Antarctobacter heliothermus: one gene and its partner. The protein of the gene in region 1 interacts with the protein of each later gene in a pairwise test. Links are inferred from orthologs where the notes say so. Each region holds a gene or a part of one and is shown on either strand. Other genes may lie near its edges.

What was found.
Region 2: the proteins of tsaE (region 1) and rlmB interact in binary tests that used the Escherichia coli proteins (3 or more experiments, as listed by UniProt). The link is inferred for Antarctobacter heliothermus from one-to-one orthologs.

Annotation. Positions count from the first base shown.
Region 1 is NZ_CP022540.1:1,020,770-1,023,998, forward strand. What follows is about bases 32-2,942. They hold tsaE (tRNA (adenosine(37)-N6)-threonylcarbamoyltransferase complex ATPase subunit type 1 TsaE), read left to right. Parts: upstream 32-1,205; coding sequence 1,206-1,679; downstream 1,680-2,942. Other genes in these bases: ANTHELSMS3_RS04860 (PAS-domain containing protein), read left to right, coding at 32-1,159; ANTHELSMS3_RS04870 (aminoglycoside phosphotransferase family protein), read left to right, coding at 1,676-2,638; ANTHELSMS3_RS04875 (nucleotidyltransferase family protein), read left to right, coding at 2,623-2,942. Also shown: more of ANTHELSMS3_RS04860, read left to right, coding at 1-31; more of ANTHELSMS3_RS04875, read left to right, coding at 2,943-3,229. UniProt on the Escherichia coli protein: Required for the formation of a threonylcarbamoyl group on adenosine at position 37 (t(6)A37) in tRNAs that read codons beginning with adenine.
Region 2 is NZ_CP022540.1:4,521,743-4,524,978, forward strand. The notes cover bases 6-2,923. They hold rlmB (23S rRNA (guanosine(2251)-2'-O)-methyltransferase RlmB), read right to left. Parts: upstream 1,894-2,923; coding sequence 1,117-1,893; downstream 6-1,116. Other genes in these bases: ribB (3,4-dihydroxy-2-butanone-4-phosphate synthase), read right to left, coding at 6-604; ANTHELSMS3_RS26115 (hypothetical protein), read right to left, coding at 790-990; ANTHELSMS3_RS21460 (metal ABC transporter permease), read right to left, coding at 2,239-2,923. Also shown: more of ribB, read right to left, coding at 1-5; more of ANTHELSMS3_RS21460, read right to left, coding at 2,924-3,027; ANTHELSMS3_RS21465 (metal ABC transporter ATP-binding protein), read right to left, coding at 3,017-3,236. UniProt on the Escherichia coli protein: Specifically methylates the ribose of guanosine 2251 in 23S rRNA.

The DNA of each region.
Region 1 (3,229 bases):
GTTGCGCTGCACACCTGACGGTGCCGCCAACCTGTTCCGTTCCCGCTGTCAGACCGACGAACACAATCGACTGGTTGAACTGTCGCGCAATGCGCCCGACGCATTGTGGCACACCGACACCAACGGCAACCTGTTGTGGAACAACGATGCGTACGAAGAATTGTGCAGGGACGCAGGAAAAACACCAGAGGATTCCAGCCCGATCGACCTGAAACTGCCGACAACGCGGGTTGAGCGGACGACTCGCGTCAGCGTGAAACCGGACGGCCATCCACAGCGCTGGTACGAAGTGGTTTCCCGGCCTGTTTCGGATGGCTGGATGCACTACGCCACCAGTATTGACAGCCTCGTCAATGCCGAGATGGCGCAACGGAACTTTGTACAGACCCTGACCAAGACTTTTGCCCATCTGCCCATCGGGCTTGCAGTGTTTGACCGCGACCGACAGCTGGTGCTGTTCAATCCCGCGTTGGTCGACCTGACCCACCTTCCGGTTGATTTTCTGTCGGCCAAGCCCAACCTGCTCAGCTTTTTCGATCACATGCGCGAAAACCGCATGATGCCAGAACCCAAGAATTACGCCTCATGGCGCGACAAGCTGTACGATGTGGTCTCTGCCGCCCGCGAAGATCGCTATTGCGAGACGTGGAACCTGCCTTCGGGCCTGACCTACAAAATCACCGGACGCCCGCATCCCGATGGGGCTGTTGCCTTCCTGATCGAGGACATCAGCGCCGAGATTTCCCTGACCCGCCGCTTCCGGTCAGAGCTAGAACTGACCCAATCGGTGCTGGACTGCTTCGAAGATGCCGTTGCCGTGTTTTCGCGCCTCGGCGTGCTGACTTTTTCGAACGCCGCCTACCGGGCGCAATGGGATTGTGACCCGGACAGCGCCTTTGCCGAAATCACCATTGTCGATGCCACAAAAGATTGGCAGCAGGCCTGCGATGCAAGCCCGATCTGGCCCGATCTCCGTGAGTTTGTCCTGACCCTGCGCGACCGCCAAAGTATTGGGGCGGATCTGGTCCTGAAAACCGGCGAACCGATGCGTTGTGCGTTGTGCAGCCGGTGGCCGCCGGTGCGACACTTGTCCGGTTCTCCGCCGTTGCAGCTGTTTCCGGACGTCATCAACTGGAGCAAAAAGAACATCGCGCTGTAGGCTGAACCAGCTTGCAGCGCCGTGCGGCGCTTGTATCCTCCGCGCCATGACGTCCCGCCACATCACACTGACCCTTTCCTCGCCAGAGGCGACCTGCCATTTTGCCCGGCGCATCGGCGCACTGCTGCAATCTGGTGACGTGTTGCTGCTGTCCGGTCAGATCGGGGCCGGCAAGACCCATTTTGCCCGCTGCTTGATCCAGTCGCTGCTTGTGGTCCCCGAGGATGTGCCATCCCCGACCTTTACGCTGGTCCAGACCTATGACACGACCGCCGGTGAACTTTGGCACGCGGATCTGTACCGCCTGACCGGCCCGGACGAGAGCGTGGAACTGGGGCTGACAGAGGCGTTCGAGAGCGCCATTTGCCTCGTCGAATGGCCCGACCGCCTGCAAGATCTTGCGCCCCGCGACGCCCTGAATCTGACCTTTGCCGCCGCGCCAGAGGATGACAGCCGCCTTGCCACGCTGGACTGGCAAACCCCGCGATGGGATGCATTGCGTGCGGAGCAGATCGCATGAACGGATTTCTGACAGCCTGCGGTTGGGGCGATGCCCGCCAAGAACCGCTGGCCGGGGACGCCTCGGCCCGGCGGTACACGCGCCTGCATCTGAAAGGGAAAACTGCGATCCTGATGCAGGACCCCGAGGGCGATGTCCGCCTTTTTGCCCGTCTGGCACAGCATCTGACAGGACTAGACCTCAGCGCGCCCCGCATCCTTACCAAGGATAGCGCAAACGGTCTGCTTTTGATTGAGGATCTCGGCGACGGGCTGCTGGCGCGCCTGGCGCAAACACCGCAGGACGAACATGATCTCTACCTGCTGGCCACTGACGCGCTCATCGCGCTGCACAACGTCCCGCCGCCGCCGCATCTGCCGCTGGCCACGCCGGACCGGATGGCCCAAATGGTGGACCTTGCGTTCTTGCACTACACTCATGCGCCCAATGCGCTGCCGCAGGCGGTCGCGGCCTTTGTCCCGCTGTTGCAGGCTCATGCCCAACCCTGCGACGTCATGGTGCTGCGGGACTATCACGCCGAGAACATCCTGTATCTGCCCGACCGACAGGGGGCCGCCCGCGCCGGACTGCTGGATTTTCAGGACGCGATGCAGGGACACCGGGCCTATGACCTTGTCTCTCTGATCGAGGATGCCCGTCGCGATGTCTCTGCACACACGGCCAAGGCCTGTATCGCGCATTACCTGACCGCCACCGGCCTGCCCACAGACGCCTTTCACGCTTCGCTTGCCGTGCTGGGCGCCCAACGCAACCTGCGTATTCTGGGGGTCTTTGCCCGCCTTGCCTCCAGCCGGGGGAAACCGCATTACATCGACCTGATCCCGCGCGTCTGGGGCCACCTGCAAACCGATCTTGCCCACCCGGTTCTGGCACCTGTCAAACTGATCCTCGACTCCGCCCTGCCCGCGCCCGACGCTGCGCATCTTGAAAGATTGAAAGCCACATGCCCGACGCCGTGATGCTCTTTGCCGCCGGGTTCGGCACCCGCATGGGTGCGTTGACCGCCAACACGCCGAAACCGCTGATCAAGGTGGCGGGCAAGCCGTTACTGGATCACGCACTGGCCCTGACTGACGGCATTCCGACGCGTGTCGTCAACGCGCACTACCTCTCGGACCAGATCGAAGCGCATCTGGCGGGCCGCGACGTGCATGTGTCGACAGAACAGCCAGAGATTCTGGACACAGGCGGCGGTTTGCGCTTTGCCCTGTCAACGCTGGGAACACACCCTGTGTACACTCTGAACGCTGACGCTATCTGGAATGGCCCCAACCCGTTGCACCTGCTGCGCGATGCATGGGACCCGACTCGAATGGACGCGCTGTTGCTTTGTGTGCCGCTGGCCCGTGCGGTCGGACGCAAGACGGGTGGCGACTTTGCCCTGCAACCGGACGGGCAACTGACGCGCAAGGGTGATCTTGTCTATACCGGCGCGCAGATCATCAAGACGGACAGGCTGGCCGACATCGCCAAACCCGCCTTTTCGCTCAATACTGTCTGGAATGCACAGGCCGGGGCGGGCCGCCTGTACGGGCTGACCTATCCCGGTC
Region 2 (3,236 bases), 3.5 Mb from region 1 along the record:
GCCCGTGACGCTGTGCAAAGGCCACCATTTCCGGCAACCGCGCCATGGTGCCGTCCTCGTTCATGATCTCGCAGATCACACCCGCCGCGTTCAGCCCAGCCAACCGCGCCACATCGACCGCCGCCTCTGTATGGCCGGCACGCACCAGCACGCCGCCCTTGCGGGCGCGCAGCGGGAACACATGGCCCGGTGTGGCAATATCCGCCGCCCCCTTGGAGGCATCGATGGCCACCGCGATGGTCCGCGCCCGGTCAGCGGCGGAAATGCCCGTCGTCACCCCCTCACGCGCCTCGATCGAGGTGGTAAAGGCCGTTTCGTGCCGGGACGAGTTGTTGGTCGACATCAGCGGCAGACCCAGTTCCTCGATTCGGTCCGAGGTCATCGCAAGGCAGATCAACCCGCGCCCGTACAGCGCCATGAAGTTGACCGCATCCGGCGTCGCCCATTGGGCGGGGATCACCAGATCGCCTTCGTTTTCACGGTCTTCGTGATCGACCAGAATGAACATGCGCCCGTTGCGCGCGTCCTCAATGATCTCTTCGACAGAAGAAATCGCATCGGACCAGACCTGTTCAACCGGTCCCGGAGTTTCAAAATCGGGCATGGGGCCTCTCTTTTGCCAGTCAGGTGCGGGATACTTGAGCGTTCCGCCAAAGACCAGAGGCAAGCGTACCCTACGCTGCACGGCGACCATGCAAAAAAACACAGGCGGTCGCATCCATGTTCTGCCCTTCGCCGTCCAGGACAGCCCACTCAGCGGCCCTTGGCGGATTTCAGGCGAACAGGATCTCAGTCAAAAATATCGTCCAGCAGATCGAACGCCTCATCGAAAAAGCGGTGCGCCAGACCCTTGCTCTTTTTCTTGCGCGGCTTCTGCCCGACCTTGCGGTCCGCTGTTTGGGCCGGTCTGGCTTTCTTGCGCGTGGCCTTGGTGTCCGCCTTAAAATCCGGGCGACCGGGGCGGGCCGCCTCGGCCTTCAGGTGTTTCATGTTGTGCAGTGGCGCCCCACAGGATGCACAGGACAATTCATGCCGGACGTCGCCGCGCAGAACGAGCGCGGCACGCGTGCCGCAATAACAACAAGTCGCAATCTTGGTCGTGGCCATAGGGCCGATCTAGGCACGCGCCGCGTAAAGCGCAACCGCCGCCGCGTTCGACACATTCAGCGACCCAAAAGCTCCGGCGAAATCGATCCGGACCAACGCGTCCACCGTTTCCTTGGTCTTGGGTCGCAGTCCCGGCCCCTCGGCCCCGAAAACCAGCGCCAGAGGGGCGTCGCGCCGTCCCTCAAGCGCTGCTTCGATGGTTTGCTCTGCCTCACCGTCAAGGCCCAGAACAAGATACCCCATGTCGCGCAGCGTCTGGATCGTCTCAGCCAGATTGCGCTCTCGCAGGTAGGGCTGGCGCTCCAACGCCCCGCTGGCGGTCTTGGCCAGTGCACCGGTTTCGGGGGCCGCGTGGTGGCGCGTACCGATCACCGCTTGCGCGCCGAACACCTCCGCCGAGCGCAGAATCGCGCCCACATTGTGTGGGTCCGTCACCCGGTCCAGCAGGACCAGCCGCAAGGCCCCCTGCCCGGCAAAGGCCACGTCTTCGAGCCGCCCCCAATCCAGCGGCTTAACCTCCAGCGCGGCCCCTTGGTGGACCGAATTGGGGTCCAGCGGCGCATCAAACCGGCGCGGATCCTGAATTTCGGGGGTCATGCCAGAGACCGCAACCGCCTCTGTCAGCTTTTCCGCCGCATTGGGCGTCAGGATCAGCCGCAGCCTGTCCCGGCGCGGATTCATCAGCGCGTCGCGGACCGCGTGCAGCCCGAACAGCCAGACGGTCTCATTGGCCGAGGCCTTGCGCGCCTGTTCCTTTTCGACCACCCATTTCGGTTTCTTTGCCATCGCCGATGCCCCTGCTTTCTGAGGACACAGGGTTTGCACCCTGCGCCGTGCTTTGCCAAGGGAATTTCCTGTTGACGCGGTTTTTGGGCGCATGTAGTCAGCCCCTCACACCGGGTACGCCCGGTGTCCGGTGGGCGACAGGCCGCAAGGTGTGGCAGGGGACTGTAACTCCCTCGAGGCGACTCACGCCTGGTTCGATTCCAGGGTCGCCCACCATTTCATATCTTCGACAATACGCGTTTCTGTGGATCAGGCTTTGGCCCGATCTGCCGATTCAGACCGGGCCGATTGGTTGGGCCGATTGACTGGCCCCTCAATCAGAATCACATACCTTGTTTTGCGGGATCATCCCCGAAGAGCGCGCGCCAGCGCGGCCACCGCAAACAGCACCGCCGCCGCGCAGACAACACTTGGCCCCGCCGGGGTGTCAAAGGTCCACGCCGCCCACAGCCCGCCCAGCGCCGACACAACACCTACCGCCGCCGTGCCCGCCAGCATGCCTTCGGGTGTTGTCGACAGGGGCCGCGCTGCTGCCGCCGGGATGATCAGCAATGCGCCGATCAACAGCGCACCGACCACCTTCAGCGCCACGGCTACCACCAGCGCCAGCGCCAGCATCAGCACCACACGCTCACGCTCTGGATTCAGGCCAGAGGCGGCAGCCAGATCGGGCGACACGGTCGCGGTCAACAGCGCCTGCCACCGCCAGCCGATCAATGCCGCAACCAGCGCCCCGCCGCCCCAGATCACCGCCAGATCGCTGCGGCTGACCGCAAGAATATCGCCGAACAGATAGGCCTCCAGGTTCAGGCGCGGACCGGGCAGCAGGCTGGCCGCGACAAGGCCCATCGCAAGTGCCGCATGGGCCACAACCCCCAGAACCATATCCGCGCCATAGCCTCGCCCCGACAACTGCGCGACGCCAAAAGCGACCAGCAGGGACACAATCAGCGTTCCGGCAAAGATCGGCACCGACAAGGCCAGCGCCAAGGCAACCCCAAGGATCGCTGCGTGTGAGGTCGCGTCGCCGAAATAGGCCATCCGCCGCCAGACAACGAAGACGCCCAAAGGGGCCGCCGCCAACGCCACCCCCACCGCCGCCAGTGCGGCGCGCACCAGAAAATCATCCAGCATCGCAGTTCTCTCCGGCGGCATGATCGTGAGTATGATCATGGGCGTGATCGTGATCGTGATGGTGGCTGTGTTCGTGGCGGTACAGTGCCAGTGCGCCCTTGGTGCCAGACCCGAACAGCGCGCGGTATTCCTCGGCCTGCGCGACCACCTCGGGGTGGCCTTCGCAGCAAACATGACCGTTCAGGCAAATCACCCGGTCAGAGGCGCTC